3 regions of the Solibacillus isronensis genome follow, and region 2 is predicted to be linked to each of the others. Evidence: predicted binding sites of a transcription regulator. Region 2 holds the regulator's gene; each other region holds the start of a gene.
The links. Region 2 encodes LexA, which represses DNA repair genes until DNA is damaged. Its sites were predicted from a motif close to CGAACATATGTTCG; they were not measured.
Positions count from the first base shown of each region.

Region 1 (10,000 bases), 820 kb from region 2:
CGCACATGGACATGCGATAACAAGAACTGCAATTGTCGCTTCAAATGCCTGGATAAATTCTCCGCCTATCAACCACCATAAAAGGAATGTCACAACGGCAATCCCTACAACGATCGGCACAAAAATATTGGAAATTTTATCGGCAAGACGCTGAATCGGCGCTTTAGAACCTTGAGCCGACTCGACGATTTTAATGATTTGTGACAATGCTGTTTCACTGCCAACCTTTAATGCCTTCATTTCCAGTGCACCATTTTTATTCAGTGTTGCACCGTAAACGAAATCTCCAATGCTTTTTTCCACCGGCAAACTTTCGCCTGTCAGCATTGATTCATCCACGGCTGAAGTTCCGGAAACGACTTCCCCATCGACAGGAATTTTTTCACCTGGCTTCACTCGGACAATATCATTAATGCGTACTTCTTCAAGCGGTACAGACTGCTCGACGCCATCACGGATTACTAGTGCTGATTTCGCTTGCATCCCCATCAACTGCTTGATTGCCTGTGACGATTTGCCTTTAGCACGTGCTTCAAAAAGTTTCCCTAATAAAATCAGTGTAATAAGCACCGCGCTCGTTTCAAAATACAGGTGCGGCATATGACCGCTAGGATGTGCGAGCATTTGATAAATGCTGTAAAAATAGGCCGCGCTCGTTCCCATTACAACGAGCACATCCATATTTGCAGCACCACTGCGCAATGATTTATATGCTCCCACGTAGAATTGCCAGCCAATAATAAATTGAACAGGTGTTGCTAATGCTAGCTGTACCCAAGGATTCATAAGAATGTCAGGCACATATAAAAAGCTCGTAAATGAAAAATGGGCAACCATCGTCCATAAAAGCGGCAATGATAAAATAGCCGCCGAGATAAATTTAACCGTTTGCCGCTGAATTGCTTTTTCACGATGATCAACCGGATTGCCTTCAACAACGGGCTGTGCGCCATAACCGATCTTTTCGATACGCGCAATAATATCGGACACCGAAACTTGTGACGGATTAAATTCTATCGTCGCTTTTTCCAACGCCAAGTTCACATTTGCCGAAGCAATCCCGTCCATTTTCCCGAGCACCTTTTCGATTCTTGCCGAACACGCCGCGCACGTCATTCCATCGATTGTGAAATCCGCTTTCTCTTTGACGACATCATAGCCAAGTGCCTGAATCTTTTGCTCAATATCCTGTGCTTTAACAACGGTTTCATCATATCGAATCGCCGCTTTTTCAACCGCTAGATTGACGTTCGCCGATTCGACGCCATCCAGACGATTCAGCCCTTTTTCAATCCTTGCCGAACATGCCGCACACGTCATACCTGTTACTTGCAATGTAAGTTCTTTCGTCATATTCTCACCTCTTTATACCTCAAGGGGGTATAAAATTTTGTAAAAAGAGAGGTTCTCTATAGTAGAGAACCTGAATCAATACCACAATACTTAAACAACGTCATAACCTTGTTCATCAATCGTTTCTTTGATCTGCTCAACAGTAACAGCATCTTCGTTATACGCAACCGATACCTTTTTCTCAGCAAGATCCACTTTTACTTCCTGTACACCAGCTAATGCGCCAACACTAGTTTCTACAGATTTTACACAATGACCGCAAGACATACCATTAACATTTAACGTTACATTTACCATACTTGAACACTCCTTATTTTTTCATCATTTTTTGAATAGTTACGACAAGCTCGTCCAAAACTTCGGTATCGCCTTCATTCAGACGATCCACAACACAGCCTTTTAAATGACCTTCAAGCAAAATTTTCGCGACACTGTTTAAAGCCGATTGTGTTGCCGATAATTGTGTAATAATATCATCACAATACACGTCTTTATCAATCATACCCTTAATTCCGCGAATTTGCCCTTCGATCCGATTTAATCTCGTCGTTAAATCTTTTTTTATCGGTTCAGGATGATGACTTTTACGACAGCTTTCTTCATGTGCTTCCAATATACTATCGTTTTCATGTATCATTCAATCAATCCCCCTTACTTGATTTCAGATTATCATACCTATGAGGGGTATGTAAAGCGTTAAGAAAAACGCTGAAGCTCTTCTTAAAAAGAACTTCAACGCTTTATTTTTCAAAAACACCATAATGAAACTTGGCTGTTAATCGCACATCACGCTGAAACTGGTACTTTTCAAACCAGTTCGATTTATAATGGGCCTTTAACACGACACGCTTTTTCGCCACACGTTTTGCTTCAGCCACCCATTCATCCGTTAGTGTCACATGCTTTCCGGCATAGCGCAGCGCTTCAAAATTCGTTGATTCTTCAATGACTTCCTCGAACATCGGATCCATGTATACGACATCAAAGCTTTCATTTTCTTGCTGCTTTAAATATTCCAGTGCCGTAGAATGAACCACTTCGATATTTCGCATGGATGCCGTCAATGGAAGTTCAGTCGTATCATAAGCTTGCATCCCTGTTTTTACAATAAACGACACATTTTTGTCTGCTTCTACACCAATCACTTTGCCTTTTTCACCTACAACATAAGCAGCCAACAAGCTGTCGGCCCCTAAGCCTAGTGTGCAATCCAAAAACGTATCCCCTTTTTGCAGTGCACAAGCAGTAAGCAATGGCTCGTCTTCACCGCGAGCGACACGTTTCAAACGAAATGCGGCAGAATTTGGATGAAAAAAGAAAGGCGCCTCGGCACCTTTCGCATAGTATTCAAATCGATTTTTCCCCGCAACAATGACATTGGCATCGTACACTTCGGAAAGCTTACGTACCGAACGTTTTTGGCGCGGAACAATTTTTGCCTGCAGCTCCTTACTAGCAAATTCAGCTAACTGAAGCGATTGCTCGTCCGGTCTGCCTGCAGTTGTGACAATCGTTACTCGGCACATACTTGTTTTAACACATCTGATAAATGATCACGGATTTGTTCCATTGGATGACCTTCGATTTGATCACGTGGAATGAAGTAAGCTAATTGACCATCTTTTAAAATCGCCATTGATGGTGAGCTTGGTGGCACTTCATCAAAGTATCCGCGCATTGCTGCAGTCGCTTCCGGGTCTTGACCAGCAAATACCGTTACAAGCTGATCCGGTTTTACATCTGCTACTGCTTCACGAGCAGCCGGACGTGCTAGACCTGCAGCACAACCACAAACTGAATTGATTACAACTAAAGCCGTCCCTTTTGTTTCAGCCATAAATTCGTGTACACTATCTGCCGTAGTTAATTGTGCAAAGCCTGCACTCTCAAGTTCCGTACGCATTGGCTGTGTTACTTGACGCATATATTCATCATAAGCATTTGTCATTTTTCATAACCTCTTTCTGTTTATATGTATTCACATCGCTCATTATATCAATGATATTACCAGTTGTACAAAAATTGGATTTCACCGATTTCCGACATTTACAAGAACCCAACAAATATCCATACATTTTAAGTTAAGTCAAATATAAAGCACCCTATTTATGTATAAAGTTTATAATTTTTACAAATTATTGAATTATGCTTTTTTAGCATGTTTCGACATATATCTTGTCCGAAATAAGATAGGATGAAACAGTTGTCATTTTATTTCAACAAAAGTTTAAACCTACCAACTACTACTGAAGGGAAATTTATCGATGAAATTTTTACTATTAAAAAAGCTACTAAAACTACGAATTGAGACAAAAAGAAAACTTATGTACCAAAAAGCAAATGATTTAGGATTCACTCATCCGGAAGTCGTGAATTGCAGTCAGGAACTGGATGAATTACTTAATAAGTATTCAGATATTGCCGCTTAATTAAAAAGAAGGCTTACATATTGTTTTGCTTCTAATTGAATTTGAGTAAATATCGATCTATTACTTGTACATAGTTCATTGAATACCAATGAACTATGTGTTTGTTTTGTAAAAACCCTTTTTTAACACTACTATCCCACCTTATCTAATTACTATGAATCTCTCACCAAAGTGCCTTCATTTTCCGTTTTGCTTCTTTATTTATCATAACGTTTCTTGTAGATGTATGGCAGGTTCAGACTATTGGTGTTCTATATCTATTATTTATAACGATCAATCACATTGTAAGGAAACTATACTTTAAAAATAAAGGATCAAAAAAGGAAAAGGAACAAAAAAATCTGGATTTTGGAGTACGGTTATAAAAGTTGAATTAGCGGATATAGCGCATGGACGGCGGAAAGTTCCTTGTCATATTTGCAGGGGGATTAATCGGATTAATTATTATGAGGTTTGCTGCAAACTTCTTTGTGAAACTTCTTGAATCTAAACCTGGACTAGAAATTGCAGCGAGTTTGCCCACTCCCTTGAGTGGAAACTAATATTTTATAGAGTGTTAATCGCAATCGCTGGTTGGTTTTTATCCGGTGGCAAAACAAAATCTTCTAAAGAATAACTTCACAGAAATATACTTAATTCTGTGCTAAAAAAATAACCCTCCACAATTAAAAGTGGAGGGTTTTATTTATTTTGTTTTAACATAATCCGAAATTTCCTTTCTTGTTAAATACATACTTTTTAATTTGTTTAATCTTGGTTTACTCTTCACATTATTCACAAAAAAGTTTGTTGCCCCCATTCTTTTTAAAGCTTGCATCACTTATTCACCTCCCTAAACTTAATATAACACAAATAGTCAGAAAATTCCACATAATTATCAAATAAATGATAATACTTATATATATTCTATGCTTGTAACCCTCTCGCTTTTTTATTTACCGGATGTACAGCTAAAATATTATCTACAATAAAATTTCGTTTTGCATGACGGAAAAAACAATACGCTTGCACATGTTCTCCGGAGATTTTAATTAGCTTTATTCGACGCTTTGTTATTGACTTGTCTTTGGCGAAATACACAATATCCAAAATTTGATTGTGTTGCAATGCCTTTTGCAATTGTTCTTTCATTAACTTTCCACCTTTCTTAACTCCATTATAGAACAAACGTTCCCTATTTACAATTATCAAAAATATCCTTATTTCCCTTTACTATGTTACAATAATAACCATATACAATATAAGGCAGGTCCACCGATGAATATTTACCCTTATGAAAAGAAATATGCAGTGCAAATTGCAGCACTGCTCAATGATTTTTTACCATTTGAACCAGAAACGACCGATACCGTCGATCAGGCTGGAGGCATTCGTTATGTAGCCGTTAATGAGCTTAATGAAGTTGTCGGTTATATTGCGGGTTATGAAATAAAAGATTTCAACAAGGAATTCCCCTATTTTCTTGAAGAGCTTCAGTCGTTAAAGGAACTGGTCACATCAGGGATCAGTTATTATACAAGTCATTTTGTCGTCCATCCAAACGAGCGAAAAAAAGGAATTGGAACAAAACTAGTACGTGCTTACCTCGAAGCCGTACAGCCGGTTGCAAAAACGATTGTTACGGTTGGATGGGTTCAATCCGATACAAACCGCTGGGCAGCTGAGCGGCAATTTGCAGCACAGGGTTTTGAACCATTTATTTATATGCCGCGCTATTTCGAGCCCTATCAAGTTGATTGCCCAAGCTGCAAAGGTCTTTGTTATTGCGATGCACATATTTTTGTGAAATAAAAGCTGAATTGATTATGGGATGCAAAAAAACCGATGACATTGCAAACCCCTTGTACGTTCAAACCGTTGTCAATATTGACATTAAGTAAAAGTGTATAAAACAACTTATAAAGAATAAACCAATAGAAAAAGCAGAAACGTTGACTTAACAATGTTTCTGCTTTTTTCGTTTATTCCCAACTTTGATTTGGGAACGTTTTTCAAGTTTATTATGTATGTTTAATTCATTTGTTCGGCTAAAAAATTCTCTCCAAAAGGTGTTAGCTTGGCTTTGCATAGGTCAACAGAGTGTACTCTTTCGTCATAATATTCATCAGCATCGCCAAACCAGTAGATAGTAACCTCTTTAATGTACTTAACATCATCCAAGTATTCGATAAATTCTGCCCATATATCTAAATGTAAATTGTAATCTGTATGACTAGGTGTACGTCCATTTTTAAGGTCATTTAAAATGCTAAGTATTATTTCTTTATTTTCCAAGCTAACTACCTACCTTTCAAAATGTATGGTTGAAATAATCTAACCCCCCATAAATTTCATTTGGGAACGTTATTTCGGTTGTTTGTGCATGGCTATAAAGGATTAATCTTTCTGCATTTCCCATTCTTCACGTAAAATTCCCATTCTAATCGAATCGTAGTAATTCCCTTCATAATAACGAACTTTACGAATGCGTGCTTCTAATTGCATCCCTAATTTTTCACCTACACGAATCATCCGTTCATTTCCAGACCATGTAGTAAAGCCAACACGAACTAAAGGCATTGTATTGAATAAGTGATCAATCCAGAGTTTTAAAGTACGAGTGCCAAGCCCTTTTCCCCATTTTCCACCCTCGTAAAAAAGGATGCCCATCTCTAACCATTTCGAGGCTTCATGTTCCCAATAATAAGATACTGTTCCACACAAAATACCATCTACTTCAACTACCCAAACGCTTTGTTGACTCATCCACTCTCTGCCAATAGGTAAAAATTCATCGAAAGACTTTGTTTCATGCGGGTAATACGGTGCATTCCATTTTTTCCATTCAGGTTTTTCTTCATTAAATTCTAATTCCCAAATACGATGTAAATCCGTTTCTTCTATTGGACGGATTATTAAGTTTTGATCTTTATACAAGTTATAGTTCCTCTTTTCAAATAAATTTCTTTTCATCGTCTTGTGAATTATGTAGACTACTTTTCAATCCCCTTTGTTACCTGTTTCATATTAATCAATCCTTTCAAAATAAAATTACTTTAATTATATCTTAATTTTCAGAAATAAATAATTATTAAAACGGTATTTAGAGCAAAAAAGCTACCAAGGCGATGTTTTGGAACATCTATCCCTCATTTTGAATTTCAAGAAGGCTACTTTTTATTTTTTGGAAAAAATCTAATACAACAATTTTGATTGCCATGCAAGAACCGTAAATCTTCAGGTGTTATTTGTTGTGGATTAAGTCGATACATATTGTTCGAAGGTACTTTTTCACTGTGCCATATCGACCAAAATTCTACTCGATCCTGTTCTCTAATATTTTCTTTAATATAGTCAACAAGTTGATCTAGAGGCTTTCCATTCCCTCTCACCTTGTAAACAAAAGGCTTTTGGATTTGTCCTGCTACTGCAATCGGAGGATTCTTTCGACAAGGAAGAATCTCAAACTGTGTTTCTAAAGCATAATCTTCTAAAGTTGCGAAAGAGTTTTCAATAATTGGTAAAGGGTTTTTTGAAGCAAAATATCGACAAAGGCTCATTATAACGCCACTTTCTATATGTTTTTAATTAAATATTAAACTAAATAACGGCAAATTAATAACCAAAAGTTATATCGTCCCCAAAGCAACGTGTGGGGTTATTTCAAATTGGTTTGTTGCAGTAGTATACCCGCTAGTTGAACAAGTATCTTCCATAATTTCGTCTTTTAGTACTTAAGAATTATAATAACTTGTTATGTTAAATTGTATTTCAGTTTCAAAATTACATTTTTTAATAACGTCAGCTGCAAACTGTTGTACTTCTTTTTTGGTGTTTTCATCGAATTTATCGTGTGCTAATACTAATGTTATTATAACGTTTTTGTCTATAGATACTTCCCCCTGTAAACTACTACCCTGTAACGTTTGGTAACCTAATTAAAGGAAAAAACAGCTAAGATAGTGTATTAGTCTTAGCTGCCGATTATTTGGGAACGTATATGCATACTTTTAAAATCCTTATCGTACTAAAGCACCCGTAATTAGAGAAATAAAAATTATAAAACATATTTCTGCATCAATAGAGCAGAATAATCCTGAGGTGTTTCTATGGTAACTCCCAAAAGACTTACTTTATTTATTATTTGTGTAGTGATGTTTAATATAAGTATTGCTCCGCTTTATTATGCAGAAGAACCAAATGATGCTAAAAGTTTGGAGAAAAAAATTTTAGACCTTAAAGCACAATTAAAAGAAGCGGAAAATCGGCTTCAGAAACTTGAACCTTCCAAACCCGTAAATATTTCTGATCCTCCTTGGAAAGAGCAACCTTTCCCATCAAATATGGTCCAAATTTCAGAAGTGATTAAAAATGGAACTAAAATTTCATTTGATGTAATAGTAAATAAACCAGAATATAAAAGACCTGCTTATGAGGAGCACTGGTATAGCACGACCGGAAGATGGAGCTATATTCCTAGTAGAGTTCATTATGCCCTACACCGATTATTTACTAATTATGATATTGGAATCTCTGGTTGGTATGATTTCGAACACAACATGGGATTATCTATTCCCATGTTTCAAAATGAAAATGATTTGGATCTTTATATCGTTGCATTTCAGACGGAAATTACAGATGTTTATACACTAGGAAATCAGGTCGTTGTTGTCGGTCACCCAATAAGAACTGGTGTTCAGGTGATTACAATTAAAACAAGGGCAATAAATCCATCTAATAAAGAAGAACCTTTACTTGTTCAATTAACAACTCAATCAGGGGATGAAATTGATTATTCATTAATTTCTTATATGCCTCCTGATTTTTGGTTAAAGCAAAAAAAAAATTAAATGAGCGTATACGTTAAAAAAGACAAAAAACTCTTACATAGAAAGTCTTTTGTCTTTTTATTATTAGTCAGAGTTATTCAATGTTTGGGAACATTAATAGCTCTAACTAACTCCACCATTTTTATTACAATCAAATTCTAAAGATATGTTATGTGTAGAAAGTATACCGTTTAGTGAGTATTTCCCTGTAACCTCGATAACATATAGTGTTCCATTTTCCAACAACGAATTTGTGTACCCTACTTGAGTCCAACTTCCATCAGAATTTTCTGCTTCTGAAGAAATACCATTAAATACAGAAAATAATTGTCTTCCTTTTGAGGTATTTTCGTTTAATTGTGTATCAAAAGCTCCTTCAAATATAATGCGCTCTTTATTCGGACCGATTTCTAACGTCACTGTCTTTGGGACTGAAGCTGGATGATAGCGTTCATTATTATCTGAAACAACAACTGATATATCAGCTCGCTCTTTTGTCCGCTTTTTAAATGTTTCTACCTCAACCCAATAGTCATCCGAAAATGCAGTGATAGGTTCTAACTTGAGATCAGTGTCATGCTCTTTATTAATATCCTCTATGACTGCTACATATTTTTGATAATAATCTTCTTTTTGCTCTTGCGATAAATTTAAAAGAGATGGTGAGACTTCTTCTATAATTTCTTCACTTTCAGTTCCTTCAACAGCACAACCTGATAAAGCAAACACTCCAAATAAAATACTTATGTAAATATATTTCTTCAACCCTTTCACCCCATAAAATATCATTATATATCATAATAATAACATAAATGTTTTTTATTGGTATTATCAGGCTTTTAATTCCAATATGGTAATAGGAATCGTTTATATAGACACTCCCCAAACTGAATCGGCAATGACGATTAATATACATAAAAATGAAAATAGTATGTAAGCAACGCTGATACTAACTAGAAAAGTCTGTTTTTTCACAGATTGTTCTGGGTTATGGACTATAATTTTTAGCAAACTGATAAGATTGACACAAAGCAAGATCGAGAATAGTGGAATACCTATTAAAGATAAAGGAACTAATGTTTCCATAAAACGCTAACCTCCTCCCTTCAATTTTGGGGTATATTATATTATACGTTAAATTCCAAACGTTCCAAAACCATCGTTTGATAGCTTTAATAATTTGCTCGGATCTTACGTTTGGTTAATTCCGAACAAAAAAGAAAGACACCACCATTGTGTCTCTCAAAACCTATAATGCTCTTTTATTTATACATTAACCGGACCTTTGTTAATATTCGTTAACGACTCGTTGACTGCAAAAATTTTGCTGTTGATTGCTGTAATACCGAAGCCATTGAGACGCTTTGAATGCATTTCCAAGTAAGCTGCAGCAGTTTCCTTTGTTTCAAA
Region 1 is NZ_JAMBOC010000001.1:1,205,944-1,215,943, forward strand. Features, by position in the region: gene M3166_RS06175 (heavy metal translocating P-type ATPase) at 1-1,353, opposite strand, end outside; gene copZ (copper chaperone CopZ) at 1,444-1,650, opposite strand; gene M3166_RS06185 (metal-sensitive transcriptional regulator) at 1,664-1,990, opposite strand; gene M3166_RS06190 (class I SAM-dependent methyltransferase) at 2,094-2,879, opposite strand; gene M3166_RS06195 (BrxA/BrxB family bacilliredoxin) at 2,867-3,301, opposite strand; gene M3166_RS06200 (aspartyl-phosphate phosphatase Spo0E family protein) at 3,618-3,782, shown strand; partial or broken gene M3166_RS06205 (TerC family protein) at 3,956-4,398, shown strand; gene M3166_RS19350 (hypothetical protein) at 4,468-4,602, opposite strand; gene M3166_RS06210 (WYL domain-containing protein) at 4,689-4,913, opposite strand; gene M3166_RS06215 (GNAT family N-acetyltransferase) at 5,040-5,573, shown strand; gene M3166_RS06220 (hypothetical protein) at 5,793-6,056, opposite strand; gene M3166_RS06225 (GNAT family N-acetyltransferase) at 6,159-6,698, opposite strand; gene M3166_RS06230 (hypothetical protein) at 6,932-7,321, opposite strand; gene M3166_RS06235 (hypothetical protein) at 7,871-8,611, shown strand; gene M3166_RS06240 (hypothetical protein) at 8,714-9,355, opposite strand; gene M3166_RS06245 (hypothetical protein) at 9,458-9,676, opposite strand; gene M3166_RS06250 (monooxygenase) at 9,857-10,000, opposite strand, start outside.
Region 1: a site for LexA is predicted at 4,943-4,956, ahead of M3166_RS06210 (WYL domain-containing protein). Genes of this name have one in related genera too.

Region 2 (10,000 bases):
GCACTCAATATTTCGCCGGACCATTTTTACGATCCGGATTTCCTGCAAAATATAAGGGATATATTTTACCAATATAATGTCCCACCGTATTATATAAAGCTGGAAGTAACGGAAAGCATTGAGTTGGTGGATTTTAAAAAAGCAAAAGAGATTCTAAATCAACTAAGACTTATGGGCATTGAATGTTCAATCGACGATTTTGGTATCGGCTTTTCTTCATTAAGCTATTTACCGCAGTTGCCCTTTTCTGAAATCAAAATTGACCGCAGCTTTATCAGCGCTATGGATGAACCCGGGATGTATGCAATCGTACAAACGATTATCCAATTGGCGAAAAATATTCAAATGCGCCCCATTGCCGAAGGGATTGAAACAGAAGAACAACTGGCAATGCTTCAACAACTTGGCTGTCCTGCTGGTCAAGGCTATTATTTCTATAAACCGATGTCTATTACCGAAGCAGAACAATTGCTGGACACGAAAAAAACAGCTGACGGGAAGTAAATCACCTTCCGTCAGCTGTTTTCTTAGTTTATAGTGTTCGGTAAATCTTTCGATAAGAATACGATTAAATCATGTAGATTTTGCTCGCTCACTCCATGACCTACCGGATAGGTTCTGAATGTAACGTCCGTGTCATAGTCATTGAAGAAACGAACGGCATGCTCTGCCCATTCAATCGGAAAATCATAATCATATTCCCCGTGAGAAATAAAGATTTTAGATTTATCCATCGTTTTTTTACTATATTCAAGCGCAACGAATTCCGGTAAATAACCGCTTAATGCTGCTGTTCCACGAATGGCATTGCCCATCACCATCGCAAGTGACTGTGCCATCGCTGCCCCTTGGTTGAAGCCAACAACATAAATTTGCTGTTCATCCAAATTGAATTCCCAAATAGCTTCTTTAATAAATAATTCTATACCTTTCAGCACTTTATCGAAAATGGCACGATTCGGCTTACCCTCTTCTTCAAATGTATAAAATGCATAGCCCGGACGATGTTTAATCGGTCCTTGCAAACTAAAAATATGACAATTTGTTGAAAACGAATCAACAAGTTGTATTAAATCATTTTCATCGCTCCCTAATCCATGCAGCAAGAAAATCGCAGGTTGCTTATCTGCATCTACTTTAGGTGCTTTGTGTAAATAAATAAATGGTGTGTTCATTTTATATCTCCTTTTAAGAAAGCGTCATTTTATTGACAAGCTGGTCCGTGTAATAAGCCATGTAGCCATCCAGCAATTTGATTGTTTCCTCGATATCGCCTTCTGTTAAAATATTTGCATTTTTAGCACAGGCAACTGTCAAAAAATCAATACGGTATGCATGCTCCACGGATGCATAAGCATAATCGTAAATCACATCTTCATCCTCTACCTTTAATGCATCATATTGCTGATGGAATGCTTTCTTGTAATCGTCCATTTTCTCTCCGACACTGTGGCGGATTTGCATTTGCTGTGCCATTAATTCATTTTCGATATAAGGAACGGTTGGCACTTTTCCTGAACTGAATGTTTCCCGAACAAGATCTGTCCATGCCATTTTATTCTCCACATAATACGCAATATTTAACATTAATCGATCATAAAAATCAGTCGTTGACGTGGAGGAAGCTCTTTTTTCATCGATATTTTTTTGAAGCATTGTTTGGAATTTTTCAAGATCCGCTTTATTCGACAGGAAATAAAGTGTCTGTTCGATATATGTAGTAATTTCTTTTTGCTTATTTTCTGCTGTCATGATTCATCCACATCCTTCATCTGATACTTCCATATTTCTTTATTATCGTACCATTCCTTCAGTAAAATCGCACGTTATCCTATTATCTGTATGGGCCTATTGTATCTGAATTCAGCTCTTTTTGCCAAAGCTTTTTTCTTGTCACCTATACAATAAGTCGGGCTTCCGATTGATTTAGAAATAAAAAAATGCCACTTGCCATAGTAGACAAGTGACATTTTGAGCTTCGAATTAAAGTGCTTTTACTTTCGCAACTACATTTTCTACTGTGAAGCCGTATTCTTTTAACACAATTTTCTCTGGAGCCGATGCACCAAATTTATCGATTGCCAATACATCGCCTTCAAAGCCAACATATTTATGCCAGCCAAGTGATGCACCCATTTCAATTGCTAAACGCTTCGTCACAGCTTTTGGTAATACAGATTCTTTGTATTCCTTGGACTGTTTTTCAAAGCGGTCCATTGATGGCATTGATACAACAGATGCATCAATTCCTTCTGCAAGTAGTGCCTTTTTAGCTTCTACTGCCAAGCCAACTTCAGAACCTGTTGCAATTAACAGGGCATCCGGTGTTTCTTTAGATGAAGCTGAAACGACATAAGCACCTTTTTCAACACCATCGTATACTGTCTCTGTCGCAAGATCCAATACCGGCAAGTTTTGACGAGATAATACTAATACAGTTGGCGTTGATTTGCTCTCTACAGCTAATTTCCATGCAGCTACAGATTCATTTGCATCTGCAGGACGGATAACAGAAAGATTCGGCATTGCACGTAATGATGCTAAATGCTCAACTGGCTCATGTGTAGGACCATCTTCCCCTACTGCAATTGAGTCATGTGTAAACACATATGTTACAGGTAATCCCATTAATGCAGATAAACGAATTGCTGGACGTACATAGTCAGAGAATACAAAGAAAGTACCGCCAAATACGTTTAAACCGCCATGTAATGCCATACCGTTCAGTGCAGCGCCCATTGCAAATTCACGAACACCAAACCAAATGTTACGGCCTTCCGGAGTTTCTGCAAAGAAATCGCCAGCGCCTTTAATAGTTGTCTTGTTTGATCCTGCCAAGTCAGCAGAACCACCGAAGAATGATGGTGTTGTTTTTGCAATTGCATTGATTGCATCACCAGATGATGAACGAGTAGCTACTGCAGTACCTGCTTCATATACAGGTAACTCAGATGCAAAGTTCTCCGGTAATTTGTTTTCCATTGCGTTTACAAATTGTGCAGCCAGTTCTGGATATTCGTTTTTGTAGCTTTCGAATAATTCATTCCATGCTGCTTCTGCTTGTACACCTTGTACTTCGCTAGCTGCTTTAAATGTATCATATACTTCAGTTGGAACGAAGAATGGCTCATGTTCCCAAGCGTATGCAGCTTTTGTTAAAGTAACTTCATCAAATCCTAGTGGCGCACCATGTGAATCTGCTTTACCAGATTTGTTAGGAGAACCAAAACCGATAACAGTTTTCACTTCGATTACAGTTGGGCCGCCAGTATTTTGTTTCGCTTTTTCAATAGCTGAATTAATTTCCACGATATCTGTACCGTCTGCAACTTTTAAATAGTTCCAGCCGTATGATTCGAAACGTTTTTGGATGTTTTCCGAGAATGACTTTTCTAAATCACCATCAAGTGAAATATCATTTGAATCATATAGTACAATTAATTTATCCAATTTTAAGTGACCTGCAAGAGAAATTGCTTCTGCAGCAACACCTTCCATTAAATCACCGTCACCGCATAGTGCAAATGTATAGTGGTCTACAATGTCTTTACCTGGCTTGTTGTATGTTGCTGACAAGTGACGTTCAGCCATAGCCATACCTACTGACATTGCAATACCTTGTCCTAATGGACCAGTTGTCGCTTCTACACCAACTGTATGACCATATTCAGGATGTCCCGGTGTTTTTGAATTCCATTGACGGAAGTTTTTGATTTCTTCCAACTCTAAACCGTAGCCACCTAGATGCAATAAACTATATAAAAGCATGGATCCATGTCCAGCTGATAATACAAAACGGTCGCGGTTATACCAATTAGGATTTTGAGGGTTATGGCGTAAATGCTTCGTCCACAATGTATAGGCCATAGGTGCAGCACCCATTGGTAAACCTGGGTGACCTGAATTTGCTTTTTCAATTGCGTCGATTGATAGTGTACGGATTGCGTTAATTGCTAACTGATCCATCTGTTGTGTCATTATGTGACATCCTTTCCTCGTACGATATTTATACATTTTATAGTGTAGACAAATTTTCACAAGAAAACAATAATTTCTAAAAACGTCCTATAAAATATGTCATACTTTATATTAAATGTGACATATTAATGAAATGTTATTAGTTTAAGAATTTCTTCTGTGATTTAATTTGTTTTAATTTTTCAGGTGTCACATCATTGCCTTCTTCATCAATTACTTTTACATGCTCGATTGTATCACGCATTGTAGTACGGAAAGTATCTAAATATTCTTTGCGCAGCGCTGTACGTTCCTTCGCCTGCTCTTCCGTCAATTTACCTTCTCTCGCTAATTTAGAAAGCTCGTTAATGCGAGCTAATTTTTCTTTTGATAACATTTGAATCTCACCTTTCTTCCTACCTACTACAAAGGTATAAAAAAAACGACTTGAAAACAAGTGTTTACTCTTCAAGTCGCTCCATATATTCAATATATCTTCTATGTACGGTCGCTTTACTGATAGAAATGCCCAAGCCAGACAAAGTCGTAGCAATTTCTGCAAAGGTTAAGCCTTTCTGACGCAGTTGAACAATTTCTTCGACAGGCACTTCTTTTCGTTCACGCCCTTCAATATTACCGCGGTTTTTTAAATTATTTTGCGGCTGGTAGCCATTTTCTACAGCGCGGCGCATTCCCCGGCGGATTTTTGCATTATGCATACGGCGCTGATACTCTTCGACAATCGCTAAAATTTCGAGCAGCATTGTATCCATTTCGTTTAATACGACAGGACCTGCATCATTCAATGTATATACTGTCGCTTCATATTTTTGCAGGAGGTGCAGCACTGCCATACGGGCATTCCCTCGCCCTAAACGGGTTTCATCCTGTACAAATAATGCTTTAATACCGTACTCTTTCATGTAGTCAAGCATGTCGAGTAATCCGTCTCGATCGACATCATATCCACTATGCTGGTCCATGAAAATCTCCACATCTTTATAGCCGAATGATTTTGCGTATTTTGTCAGCTCCTCCTGCTGACGCACTAGCGATGTTTCTTGTGTATTTTTATCCGTACTGACACGGCAATAGATTACTGCTTTAGTTTTTATCATTGTTCCCTCTCGCTACTTTAATCAATTGCATATCGGAGGATTCATTCAGCTGAGCTATGTATTGTGAATCTTTTTCTACAGGCACAACCAATACTTGTCCAAAAACAACTTTTTCATCCAGCATTCCGTTTTCCTTTTTTACTTCATTGATCCAATCATGCTTAGCCATTTTACCACGATATTGTTCTGCCAACGACCATAAAGTATCGCCATGCTCTATGCTTACGTGTTCGTATAATTCAATTTTATCATCCTGCATCATGAATAAAGCAATCATAAGTACAGAGAATAGTAGAAACATTGATGTGAAGCCATTTAATTTAACTCTTTTCATTTGAAAAACCCTCTTTCGAATGTATGTTCGGAATGTTTGTTCTCATAATAATACGAACGTATGTTTTTGTCAACCGTTTTTTCGAACTTATGTTTGCATTCATGTTCGCATACTGCTATACTTACTTTAAGAAAAATAGCATGATAAAGAGGTGAGTTAGTTGACACAAAAAATTTCAAAGCGGCAGCAAGCTATTCTAACTTTTATAAAAGAGGAAGTTCGTGCTAAAGGCTATCCGCCATCAGTTCGCGAAATTGGAGAAGCAGTAGGTTTAGCTTCCAGTTCAACTGTCCACGGGCATTTAGCTCGTTTAGAAAGTAAAGGGCTTATCCGCCGTGATCCTACAAAGCCGCGTGCCATTGAAATATTGGATCAGGAAGAGATGAATATCGCAAAACAAGGTGTCATTCATGTTCCGCTGATCGGTAAAGTTACAGCTGGTCTGCCTATTTCTGCAATCGAGGATATCCAGGAATATTTCCCGTTGCCGGATGCTTACGGCTCACCGGAAGAGGAATTATTTATGCTTGAGATTATGGGAGAATCCATGATTGAAGCCGGGATTTTAAATGGGGATTATGTGATCGTTAAAAAAACGTCTACTGCGAACAATGGAGAGATTGTCGTAGCAATGACGGAAGACGATGAAGCAACTGTTAAGCGCTTTTACAAAGAAAAAACCCATTTCCGTTTACAGCCTGAAAATAGCTCAATGGAGCCAATCATTGTCAACCAAGTTTCTATTTTAGGTAAAGTGGTCGGCCTCTATCGAAATATCCATTAATCATCAACTTGCCATTCTAATAGAATCGGCAAGTTTTTTATTTACAAAATAAAAAGCTCAGCCGCGAACGACTAAGCCTTTCGTTATTTATTGCATGCTTCTACAAAACTATTAAATAAGCGCTGTGCATAAACATCACCGTTCGGAGCCAATTCTTCCGGATGCCATTGCACCGCGACACAATATGGATGCGATTCATGTTCAATCCCTTCAATGATGCCGTCCTTAGCAAGTGCCGAAACAACGAGCCCTTTCCCCAGCTTTCCAACCGATTGATGATGAAATGTATTTACACGGAATGAGTCTTCTTTAAAAATCTCTTTAAATTTAGGTGTCTTTACTTCAACGGTATGTGCCAGTTCCCCTCGCTTTGAAGGCTGTTTATGTAAAATTGTGTTCGCTACTTGTGATGGTATATCCTGAATTATCTTCCCCCCGAATGCGACATTCATAATCTGTTGTCCGCGGCAAATACCGAGAACAGGCATTTGTCTTTTATAGGCTTCATTCATCAATAAAAGATCGCTGTCATCACGTTTCCGTACAACACTTCCGATATGACGGTGCGGTTCTTCATTAAACAACAATGGATCTATATCCGCTCCACCAATTAATACGAGGCCATCAATTAGATCTAATAACTCATTTACGTTTTCTTCTGTAGCATTCGGTATACAAATCGGTATACCTCCCGCTTGTTCAATTGAAATTAAATACGTGTTATTAATATCCAACTTCTTGTCAAAATCATACATTGTTAATCCAATAATCGGTTTCATTCTTTTTATCCCCTTATAATTTATAGATAATTCCAATAATTTAAATTATACTATTGCGTTATACGAAATGACTACAAAAATAAAAAAGGATTGCAGAATCGCAACCCTTTACTTATTAAACACTTTCCATTTGTTTTATAAAATACTGTTTAATTTCTTTCCAGTTATGAACACGCATGAAACCTTCTTCTGATCGATTGTACGGCATCGAATACAATATACCTGTCCCTTTGAATGCTGCGAGTTGGCGTGGGCTGTCATCAATTAAATAATCGGTATGTATTACCGCTTTATTTCCGCAAAACACAATGTTCTGTGTTTTAATAAAGGGTAAATGCTCCATTAACCAGTCGTATTTCGCTGTAAATGAACCCGGTACATCCATTGCAGCTGTCGCAATAAAAATTTCATAATGTTCCTGCAACTCTTGAATGACTTTAATCGCATCTTCATCCAGTACTTTTAAATCTCTGAAATAGTCAGGCTCATTTAATATTGCAAATAATTTCTTCGCATCTTCTCGAGGCAAATCGCGCTGTGTCGTCAGAAGAAACTCTTCATCTGTAAAATTTGTTCCGAAATTTTCGTTATATGTCACACGTAATTTCGAATAAAAATCAGCTAGTACCTGGTCCATATCGATAGCAATACTTTTTTTCATGTAATAAGCCTCCTTGAAATTCCCATAATTTTAGTTTATACAATTGTATTGTGAAAAAACAAGGTATAACTCTTTACAATTAACAACGTACATATTTACGTTTAAAACCGATTCGCCCTTTTTCCACCTGTTTTTCAATTTCCTCATAAGCATGAAGCAAACCCGGTTTTTTCCCTTCCCGTTTCGTTTCAATTGGTCCGATCTCATTTGCAATTTGCACTGCCTCATCATGTAAAGGTTTAAATGAAACACCGACTGTCATGACAAAATTGTTCATCGCCACCTGTGTGCGCTGCGGTGCTTGACGGATATTTTGTTTTACATACTCGAGCATGTCCATTAACTTTTCCTTTGAAAATTCCTCATCTTTACGATTGCCGAGAAGCCAGCAGTAGCAATGCCACCCTGCCGACATTTTCAGATCCTTACCACTGGCAATCCACTTATCGCTTACTTCTTGCGCAATATCAGATTCCGCCAGAGTTACTGCCACAACATAATCCGAAATCATATAGAAATAGGCCTGTTCCATCCAGCGGTCATAATCTTCCTCAGTCATTGCATTCGGATCCGCAATAATTCCTGCGAAATACATAGCATCATAGTTGCCTGTAGCATAGAGCTGTTCGGCCAGTTCCTGGTCTATTTTTATTTGTTTTACAAACGGTTTCATCGAGCCAATCGTTACACCGAACAACGGCTCCTTAGCCCCATTGGACATATAAATCTTTTTTGTACGCTCTTTCCCAAGTGCTTCTAACTCTTGCATCATTGTATCGAGTTTCATAATTTCCTCCTTTTTATTATTATTTTTGTCTTATACTATTATATGATTTAATCGCAAACATACCTAGCGTTCTTCTCAATAAGCTTGCTGGTAAATATTTCATTTAAAACAGTATTTACGGGATATATACGGCGACATACACTCAAGCTTCAGTGTCCTTTTATTGTTGCCCTGTACTTTAATAAAAAAATTGGCAAATTATTTAACCGAATAATAAAACAACCTCTGAACAGAATAATCTCAGGAGGTGATATTGATGTCAAAAAATAAAAACAACATCAATAATAAAAACGTCGAATTCGGTATGGAAACGGACGTTAATCAAGTAAAACAGCAAAACCAAAAAGCTGAAGCTAAAAAGCAACAATCTTCCGGTTTGTTTGCAAACAGCGGTTTACAAAAGCAATCAAGTTCCTTGAATGCTGAATTCGGGATGGAAACTAACGTAAACCAAGTGAAGCAGCAAAACCAGCAAGCTGAAGCCAAAAAGCAACAAACTTCTGGATTGTTCGCGAATAATGGTTTACAGAAAAACTTCTCTTCCATGAACGCCGAATTTGGCATGGAAACAGATGTTAACCAAGTAAAACAGCAAAACCAGCAGGCCGAAGCCAAAAAGCAACAATCTTCCGGTTTGTTCGCAAACAGCGGTTTACAGAAGAAGCTTTCTTCAATGAGCGCTGAGTTTGGCATGGAAACAGATGTTAACCAAGTGAAACAGCAAAACCAGCAGGCCGAAGCTAAAAAACAACAAGCATCGGGTCAATTTGGTAAGAACAAATTCCAAAACGGCAATAAATAAAAAATATTGAACCGGCAATTTTTATTGCCGGTTTTTTAGTTCAAAATTATATTGGTTATAATTTTAAATAATATGTATACATATAAAAAAAACGCTGGAATTTTAACTCCAGCGCTTTCTCTTAGTACATCTTCATATATTGGTCGCGTTCCCACTGATGGACAGTAGAACGGTACATGTCGAATTCGATTTCTTTAGCTTCTTTAAAGTTAGCATAGATGTGGTTGCCTAATGCTCGTTGAACAACTTCATCTTTTGCAAGTAAGTTTAAAGCGTCGTCTAAAGCTGCAGGCAGGTTATCAATGCCGTTTGCTTTACGCTCTTCTTCGCTCATTACATAAATGTTGCGGTTAATTGCTGGTGGTGGCGTTGATTTTTTACGAATCCCTTCCAGACCAGCCTCTAAAATTACTGCCATCGCCAAATATGGGTTAGCTGATGGATCGACCGAACGAACTTCTACACGTGTTGAAACTCCGCGAGAAGAAGGAATACGAATTAAAGGTGAACGATTTTGTGCAGACCATGCTACGTAACAAGGTGCTTCATAACCTGGTACTAAACGTTTATAAGAGTTTACTGTCGGGTTTGTAATTGCAGTAAAGCCTTGAACATGATTAAGTACGCCTGCCATGAATTGCATCGCTGTTTCAGAAAGACCTAATTCAGTAGACTCATCAAAAAAGGCGTTTTCTTTTCCTTTAAATAACGAAACATTGAAGTGCATTCCTGATCCGGCTTCACCGAATAAAGGTTTTGGCATGAATGTTGCGTGTAA
Region 2 is NZ_JAMBOC010000001.1:387,743-397,742, reverse strand. Features, by position in the region: gene M3166_RS01905 (EAL domain-containing protein) at 1-504, shown strand, start outside; gene M3166_RS01900 (alpha/beta hydrolase) at 528-1,175, opposite strand; gene M3166_RS01895 (DNA helicase) at 1,189-1,752, opposite strand; gene tkt (transketolase) at 1,984-3,978, opposite strand; gene M3166_RS01885 (DUF896 domain-containing protein) at 4,118-4,354, opposite strand; gene M3166_RS01880 (YneB family resolvase-like protein) at 4,419-5,075, opposite strand; gene yneA (cell division suppressor protein YneA) at 5,062-5,409, opposite strand; gene lexA (transcriptional repressor LexA) at 5,570-6,193, shown strand; gene M3166_RS01865 (gamma-glutamyl-gamma-aminobutyrate hydrolase family protein) at 6,277-6,972, opposite strand; gene M3166_RS01860 (5' nucleotidase, NT5C type) at 7,088-7,633, opposite strand; gene M3166_RS01855 (DNA alkylation repair protein) at 7,713-8,420, opposite strand; gene M3166_RS01850 (gamma-type small acid-soluble spore protein) at 8,677-9,222, shown strand; gene glnA (type I glutamate--ammonia ligase) at 9,344-10,000, opposite strand, start outside.

Region 3 (10,000 bases), 1.6 Mb from region 2:
CGACAGGGAAACTATCCATTGATGCCGAAAAAAAACCTGCCGCGACATATAAACTTAAATTAAAACCATGATACAAAGCATTCACCGCAACCGCCACAAGCAGGAGCCATTTTGCCTTAATACGAATTAGCGCGATTAAAAATACTCCGCAAAATGCGTACGTGGCCAAAATATCGCCCCACCAAATGACAATCGCATGAAACATTCCAATGCAAAATAATAAAATTAGACGCTTTGGCGCAAATCGGTAAAAATCTGCGCCCGTCTCATTTGCTTTTACAAATTGCATTGCTAATCCATACCCGAACAGCATAGAAAATAACGGATAAAAGCTGCTTTGTACATAAATATCCAAAAGCTGTTGGAGTATTATATCCTGAACTTCATTAAACCAGCTGCTCAAATCGGTTATATGCGGCATCGGTAAATAAAACCCAAACATATTAACTAATAAAATGCCGAGTAAACTTACCCCGCGCAATATATCGAGTGTTGCAACACGCTCGTTCGTACCTACTGGGCGAAAATCCACCGTCCATCCCCCTAATCTATTTTCACTTCTTGTCCAATACTGTATAAATATAAAATGCGTTCGTTTATTTGAATACGCTTAATTGATTGTACAGCATGCTGATAATAGTTTAATTGAATTTGGTACGACTTTGTCATTTTTTGTTTAATTTTCTCAAAATCGCCTAATAAATACTGTTCGATATAGTCCGTTTTATAATCCAGAAGTACCCAATTACCCTGTTCATCTTCAAAAATACAGTCGATGACCCCCTGTACAATTTGGGCATCCCCTTCCTGATCTTTCAAACTAAGGGTAAACGGTTCTTCTCTTAGTACTTGCTTGGCCTTTTTAAAACGCTCACCGACTTCTGTTTGGAAAAAGGCAAATACTTTTTCCGCTGAAACTGCATCAGCTTCAATTTGCTGCAACAGCTTACGTTTTACAAGCGATTGGATATAACTTTCCGTCTCTTCCATCGTTGTAAACCCTTGTTGCGGGATATGCTGCATAACGGCATGGACAGCTGTACCGACTTCGGTTGCCGAAAGCTTGCGTTCTTTTTTCCCTTTCAGCATAAAGCTTGGTACATCGGTTTTTACATAGCGCTTCGCTTCCATATTGTAAAGCTGCTCTTCTTCCATCCGCTGCAAACTTTCAAGACGCTTCTGCTCCGATACCGACGTTTTTGATTTCTTCGTAACCGCATTTGCATATGGATACGGTGTCGTGAAACGTTTCGCCAGCAGCTGAACCATATCTTCATTCACTGCCTGTTCAACCATTTCATGCTCCACCGTTTCCGCTTCATTGGCAAGCAAGTAGTCACGATTTGGAATGATGCGTACAGTCCATTCTTTCGTTGTTGCCGCTTCATTCGAATAGCCGTAATCGGCAAACAGGAAATCATTATGACGTGCAACAGCTGGACCGACCCAGCTTAAATAGCTGTTCGCTTTTGAACGAATGTATGCAGGGAGCACTGTATCCTCCAGTTCTTGATAAAATGCCCATTCTTCCTTCTGCTTTTCCCAATCTTTAATCGAGCCGACTAAAATGAGACGCTCTTTTGCACGGGTCATCGCCACATATAAGACGCGCATTTCTTCTGCCTTCATCTTCGCAAGCTTTTTCTCCTTCACATATAAATGCGGTAAAGAAGTCGAAATAATATTCAAATCCGGATTCACCGATTTAATTGCCAACCCGAAATCCTGATCGAAAATATAGCGGCTGCCTAAATCTTTTGTATTGAATGTACGGCTCATGCCCGCTACAAATACGACTGGATATTCTAATCCTTTTGATTTATGGATTGTGAGCAATGTGACGACATCGTCTGCTTCACTCGTCGACTTCGCAATTCCTAAATCATCTCCACGTGAACTCATCCGGTCGATAAATCGCAGGAAGCGGAATAATCCGCGGAATGAAGATTTTTCATAGCTTAATGCACGGTCATGCAGTGCCCGTAAGTTCGCCTGGCGCTGCTTGCCGTTCGCCATTGCACCGACCATTTCATAATAATTCGTATCTAAATACACTTGCCATACTAAATCGGCCAATGCCCCGTGACGGGAGAACTGGCGCCATTTTCGATGCATCGTAAAGAACTTATCAAGCTTAGCCTCTATTTCGATTGGCATGTCACCCGCTGCTTCTTCTTTATACTGCTTCAATGCCTCATAAAAAGGTACTTTCCCGTTAATTAAACGGATTTTCGCCAGTTCGTTTTCCGTTAACCCGATAAACGGTGCACGCAGTACAGAAGCGAGCGGAATATCCTGATACGGATTGTCGATAACTTTTAATGTGTTGATCATAATCATCACTTCAAGAGATTCAAAATAACCGCCGTCCGTTTCAGCATAGAGCGGCAGGCCGGCCATTTTGAATTCCTCTGCAAACGTCGTATACCATGTGCGAGAACGCATCAATACGACAATATCGCGGTAGCTGACAGGACGCATCGATTTCGTTTTCGGATTGTACACTTGTCCGCCATGATCGACTAAATCACGGATGCGCTGAATAATATAACGTGCTTCCTGCTGTGCCGCGCTGATGCTTTCTTCCTCGGAACCATCTTCACTTCCCGGAATGATTTGAGCTTTCGAATCCCCTTCCAGTAAAACTAATTCAATCGGTACTTGTTGCTCATCATAGCTCGCCCCGAATTTCAGTTTTGCCTGTTCATCGTACGCAATTTCGCCGACTTCTTCGTCCATTATTTGCTCAAATACATAGTTCGTACCTTCCAGAACTTCCGAACGACTGCGGAAATTGGCATTCAAATCAATTTTCATCCCTGTGCCGGACGGGTTCTCTTCAAAGCGCTTATATTTATCAAGGAAAAGACGTGGCTCTGCAAGACGAAACGCGTAGATTGATTGCTTTACATCACCGACCATAAACATATTCCCGTCCTGCTCACCGCCGTTTTTCACAAGCTGCAAAATTGTTTCCTGCAGGAAATTGACATCCTGATATTCATCAACAAGCACTTCTTTGAAACGCTTCTGGAAATTCAATGCCACATCAGATGGCTGGGGTGGTGTTGACGTGCTTTCTTCATCTGTCAAAATTTCGAGTGCATAATGCTCCAAATCTGAAAAATCAAGCAGGCCGCGCTCTTGCTTCGCCTTTTTAAACGCTTCACTGTATTCAATCGTCAGTTTTACGAGCGTTTCCAAAATTGGCTTCGTCGCCGCCATTTCCTGGACATACAACTTCGGATGACGCGCAAAAAATGTTTCCTTTAAATCCGTCAGCATTTCTTTTGCCGTATCACGATGATTTTTCGCTAACGCATAATATTGCTTATCTTCCTCGGTATCCTTTTTCGTCAACGGCTTGATGCGTCCAAACTCGACTGCAGGGATCAGCTCATATGCCTGTTCCCATGAGCCTCCCTCCATTGCTTCAAGTACATGCTTAACCCCTGTATATTCAGCTTCAAACAATGGCTTGTTTTTCTCTAAAACAGGTGTAACAGACACAATTTGCAACCCTTTTTCAAGACGAGTGGCGATTTCTTTCAGGCTTCCGATAATAAACGGTCGGACTTCCTGCGCAATAACCAGGTCATCAATCGGACTTTCCGGATCAATATCGTATTTCTCCGGCAATGCGCGCAGCCATTCATACGGGTTTGGCTGTACACGCGATACTTTATACATTTCCTGCAGCAACAGTTCAATCGCCTGGTCACTGCGGTCAGATGCAAAGCTGTCGACTAATGTGTAAAGTTCTTCTTTCGAGAACAAAGTTTCCATATCGCCCCGGTATGCCTTTTCAAGCACATCCATCAGCACATCATCCTGCAATAACGAAGCTTCCTCTGTACTTGCCAGACGGAAACCCGGGTCCAAATCAATGGTGTATGCAAATTCACGGCAAATTGATAAACAGAATGAATGCAGCGTGGAGATTTGCGCTTTGTTCAATAAACTTAACTGACGGCGCAGAAATTGGTTGCTCGGATTTTGGGCAAGTTCCTTTTCGAGCGCTTCTGCCATACGGTTGCGCATTTCCGCAGCCGAGGCATTTGTAAACGTTACGACGAGCAGCTCATCAACATCTATGCGCTTGTCTTCAGGCGCTAATATCTTTTGGATCAGTCGCTCGATCAATACCGCCGTTTTTCCTGAACCGGCCGCTGCGGATACTAATATGTCATGACCGGATGCGTAGATGGCTTTCCACTGCACATCTGTCCATTGAACATCACTCGGCTTCTCTGGAATTGTCATCTGCACATACCACCTTTTTAATATTTTCAAATACTTCCTGTTCCGGCTGTTTCTTGATTTCATTAAAGCTGTTGCCTGTTTCCGACTGGTCGAACTGGCAAACCGACTTAAAACTGCAATACGTACAAGCTTTTTGATTGCCCAGGCTGTACGGCTTAATTTCTGTATTACCACGGTAAATTTCATTGCCCGCCTGACGGAATTTATAGTGTACAAATTCCTGCAGGTTTTCCATCTGGTCTTGTTCGATCACTTTTGAGGAACGGCTGTTGAATTCAGGGTTCTCTCCGCTTTTAAACGCTGCCGGTACGATAATGGATGTTTTACTCGGCTCAAGTGACTTGTCCATCAGTTGCGCCACTTCCACATCTTTTACCATATAGCCGCTTAACTTGAACTTCTCCTGACGTAAACTTTCCACGCGATCATACTGCTCATAATCTTCTGTAGGAATTAGCGGATTATGCACATGCAGATAGAACATCCCAGCCGCCTGGACAATGATATTCTCCAGCTCCGATAAGTCCTGGATGAACTTTCCTTCACGTGCGATAATCGGAATATTTTTCATCGCTACATCTAAATATGTCAACAGCTGCAGCGAAATCCCGTTATATACTTCGGTAAAATCAAGCTTGCGACCGCTAGATTTATAATCAATAACACGCAAATACAGATTTTCCGCATCTTTATATGCATCAATACGGTCAATTTGCCCGCGTACATACATTTTCCGGTTATGTTCCAGATCGATTTTCAATGCTTCCAGCGGGTTGCGGTCATCCTGTTCCGTATTTTTGTCGTCGCGTTTCCCAAACGGCTTTTCATGGGCAATCGCTTTAAACTTCGACAGCTCACTTTGATTAATGAGCGCATAAATTGTACGTGCCACGATTTTCACAAGTTTCGTTTTAATATATTCAAAGCGGTGACTGCTTTTTAAAATACTGTACGAGAAATAATCCGCCAGTTTTGAAATGGTTTCATCCGCCTTTTTATAGCACGCTACATATGTCGTAAGCGGGATCGATGGCTCTTTCTCGGATAAAATTGTCCGGATTGCCTCATGGAACAGATCGCCCATCGCGAATGTTTCCAGCTTGAATTCCGTACGCTCCTGCAGTTTCAGTCCATAGGATGCAAAATGTGAATATGGACAGCTGTAAAAGCGCTCAATACGCGATACACTTGCCAAAAAGTCTTCCCCGTACAATGCTGTTGCTACGTCTTCCGTTAGCGGTTCTGCTTCATTCGTCGTATACAAAGGTTTTTCCACGATATTCAGTACATCTTTCCATCGCTGTTCCCGTTCATAAAATGCTTTTAACGCCGCCCATTCTTCGGTAAGCGGACGTCGCTCGTGCTGTGCCTGCTTCAGCTGGGTCATTAAGAAGCCGATTGCCGGTGACGGATGCTGTAAATAATTGAGCACATTATCTTTTTGGAGTTCATCAAGCGGGTCCATTGCAATTTGCCGATGTGGCAGTGTGCGAACCGTTTTTTCCTCGGGGGTACCCTGGTTTTCGGTAATCTCAAACATGCTGTGCAGGCGGTTAATATAAAGCGATGGAAGCTTGCTTTTACTTTCCTCGTCTGCATTTGCATACGTAATATATAAATATTGTGTCGATGAAGAAATCGCCCGGTAAAATAGGAAACTTTCCTGCAGAAGCCTGCTTTTTATCCCCGGGGCCAATTCCACATCGATTTTCTCAAATGTTTCACGCTCGTCATCAGACAGCAGTCCTCCCGCTTCCATACGCATCGGGTATACTCCGTCGTTAACACCGATTACGAAAATTGCCTTTTTATTGTCAAAACGTGCAAACTCGACAGTCGAAACAGTCACTTCATCCAATGTCGGCGGGACACTTGCAAACTCAAGTGTTTCAAAGCCTTCATCCAAAATTTGCGCTACTTCTTCCAACGGCATAACTTTATCGCCGAACATAAGGTCAAATTGCTCCAAAATATGGATCCAGCCATTCCAAGCCTGTTCATGCTCCAATGACTGATGGAGTGAATCGGCCTGCTCTTCCTGTTCCTGCATTTTTAGCAGCTTCTTATAAATATCAAGCCGCTCCATAAACTCATACAGTGCCACTACAATTTCACGGCCTGTTTTTTTGCCTTTCAACCGGTTCTGCAATGCCAGTACCGGCTCCCGGATTAAGTCACGGACGGATTTTAAAAGTTGCTCATGCTCCAGCTCGTCTTCTGTCTGAACGGCATTTACTTTTTCCAGTGATTTAAAACGGCGATAATGCCATACTTCATCTTTCATCCAGCGGTCATGGACAATTCCTTTTGCGATGACGAAGTTTTCCAAAATATCCGCTCTGTCACGCATTGCAACTAAATTGGCTCCGTAAGGGAAAAACAAATCGGTTTTAATGCTTCTGAAAACCGGCTCGTATTTCCAGTTTGTCGTAATAATCTCCAGTACGGATCGACTGAATTCGATAAGCGGATGGTAAAGCATCGCACGCTTCTCATTTGAGAAAAACGGAATTTCGTATTGGGTAAAGGTCGTTCCGATAATCGCATCATATACATCCGCCTGGCGGTACATTATCCCGATATCTTTATAGCGAAGCCCCTTTTCCAGAACGAGCTGTTTAATTTCCTGGGCAATACCTTGCACTTCTGCGCGCGGGTTTACACCTTCCAATATTTTCGTATGTCCCGTCGATTCGACTGGTATATCCGTAATTTTGTCGAAGCAATGTTCAATATGCAGTAAATCCCGATTTGTCGCACGGTAGTTTACTTCTAAATGAACACGCGCCTCCTCTTCAATATCAATTCCTCGTTCGAAACGTAATTTTTGCAGCTCATTCTTTATTTTGTCGTACGTCACCGCAGCTCTGTAAAATACCGATCCTTCGAGTAAATCCATTTCTGGGTTTTCCATCGGGAGAACAATTGTGACACGCTTTGCATAAATAAGAAGCTCTTTTAAAATGGCAAATTCCTGTCCGTTAAATGAAACAAACCCATCTAAATAGATGTGGGTATCACGCAAGCTTTCCATTTTCGGAATGCGCTCAATTAACAGCGGAAAATAGCCATCGCCATCAATATATTCCGTCCCGATTCGCTCATGCAACTGCTTTAAAATAATATTCAGATCATGCAATTTATGAAGCAGTACTTCACTTGCACCGTTTAATTTTAATGATTCGATTAGCGGGTCGATTGTTTCCACATCGATATGATATTGACTGAATTCCTTTAAAATCTGCTCTACTTCCTTCGTAAAACCAGGTTTACCTGCCGCTCGTTTAAATAGTAGGAATTCTTCCTGATGTTCTTCCAAAATACGTCGCAACAGCATGCGGTACCCTGTGCCGTCAATGCGTTCGTGGGCGATACCGCCTTCATTTTGCAGCACAAACCAGGCAAGCCGTTTGAATGTCATTACCTGTGCACGCATCATTCCTTCAATGTCATAATTCGTCGTCAGCTCATATTCCGCTGTAAACGACATTTGGTCAGGAACTAATAAAAAAATTGGATGTCCAAATATATTTGTTTTTAAATCTTCAACAATCTCACGGTGAATCAATGTTGTTTTTCCCGTGCCTGCCCGTCCTGATATAACTCGTAACGTCACAAATCCCACCTCACTTTTATTTCTTTCTTCTATTATAATATAAGAATACATGTTCGTGCATTAATTGCAATCATACAAAAAAGCCCTGTCTTTTCACAATTTGTTAAAAGACAAGACTCGTAGAATTTATTTATGTTTTCGTAGCTTTCCAATCTCTCGCAAATCTCTTTCCACACGCTTATTTAAAATATGTTCAATCAATTTTCCGATTCCCCAAATGATTAAAATAATGACAGCTGAAATAATAAGTTTTACAGGAGAGGTTAAAATATCACGCAAATCACTGCCTAAATAGCTAATTAAAAAGATTAAAATGGGTTTTGAAATAAGGAGTGTCAAAAAATAATACTTCTTTTTAATATTGGATAAACCAGCAACCGTATTGACAACGACAACAGGTGTAAACGGCAGGCACAGCAGGACAAACAGTGGTGTAAATCCTCTAATATCCACCCAGTTAATCAGTTTTTTTACTTGTTTCTGTTCTTTAATCCGGCGGAAGAGACGGTACTTTCCGAACATGCGAATCATGAGGAAGAACATGTATGATCCTGCTACCGTTCCAAGCCAGGACAGTAAAAATCCCCAAAATAAACCGTATGCTGCGGCATTGGCAATAATTATTACGAACAGCGGCAATATCGGTATAAATGATTCTAAAAATGTTAATAAAATTCCGAAAAAAGGACCTAATAACTTATATTTCTCTACAATTGTTTCTAAATTATCGATTGTCAGCCAATCTAACATAAATCAATCACCCCTACCAAAAACGATAAAAATTCCTGAAGTTATCCAATGCTGTCTAGTACAATTTAATCTTAACATAATTTGTTTATACCCGTTTCAGCCAAAAAAAAGAACCTCGCATTACCGAGATTCTTTTGAAATTAACTAACAACTAATAACCCTATTTTGTGATTATCATCACGATGGACAACATGCTGGGCAAGACGCAATTCGCCTGAATGATCAAGCACTTCCAAACGACAATGGGCAGCATTGATCTGCAATGCTTTATACAAATCTTCTTCTGTAAAAACATCTTGTCCATTTACACGCTTAATAATCTCACCTGCAACAAGTCCCATTTTCTCTGCAGGAGAATCCGGTAAAATGCCGGCAATCATCACACCTTTATCACTCCGTACAACAGCATAACTATTGCGGTCTTCTGAACGACTATAATGAATGCCGATAATTGTGCGTGAAATCGCACCTAATGCTAATGCAGCAGCACCAAGTACCGGCAGAAAATATGCAGCCAATCCGACGATCAGCACAAATTGCCCGATCATAATAATTGAACGTCCCATTTGAGGATAAACATTCATCGGCAGCTTTTGACGCACCATCTGCTGGAATCCGATAATAAACGGAAAAACGATGATCGAAAACTGTTCTGCTCCGACCGTAAACTGTGGCCAATAAGGCGCAAAATTTTGAATGCCTTCACCTGGAATAATCGTAAAGACAGGCAAAATCCAAAGCTGTTTACTAAAATAGCCTATTCCATTTAATCCACGCTTTGTTTTCTCAACAATCGGTGAAGCAAAACGGGCACCATACCGGCGAATTAAAATTCCTTCTGCCATCAGCAAGAGTCCTGTCATAATCGGAACGGTCATAACAAGATCGTCCGTAACATTTCTCCCTGCCAATTCAATAGTTCCGATTGTATATGACCAATCTTGCCATTGCATCCAAACGATTCCGCAAAAAGCAACCGCCATAACAATTGCCGGCGATAATAATTGATACATATAAATGATCAAACCTACGAAACTTACAATAAATACAATTGTCAATAATTCGAGTGATACTGTTAAGCCTATTACAAGACTAAATAAGGAAATAATAACGGACAGCATAAAGCCCATCGCAAGCATATTTTTCAGCTCGGACCAGCCACCTAGTATCCGTCGGTTAAAATACCTTCGTTCGCGCTTCACTCGGCGATATCCTAAATAAACTGCGGAAATGATGGCGATATAAAACAAAGGATTTATAAAAAATCGGCCAATCCCTTTTAAAATTTCAATCAAAACTGTTCCATCCATATTCTCACCTACCGTACGAATAATTGTACCAAATCCTTTACGGAATGCGTAGTCCCATTTG
Region 3 is NZ_JAMBOC010000001.1:2,034,322-2,044,321, forward strand. Features, by position in the region: gene M3166_RS10325 (DUF418 domain-containing protein) at 1-532, opposite strand, end outside; gene addA (helicase-exonuclease AddAB subunit AddA) at 544-4,263, opposite strand; gene addB (helicase-exonuclease AddAB subunit AddB) at 4,238-7,879, opposite strand; gene M3166_RS10340 (TVP38/TMEM64 family protein) at 8,006-8,629, opposite strand; gene M3166_RS10345 (PDZ domain-containing protein) at 8,770-9,939, opposite strand.
Region 3: a site for LexA is predicted at 7,922-7,935, ahead of addB (helicase-exonuclease AddAB subunit AddB). Genes of this name have one in related genera too.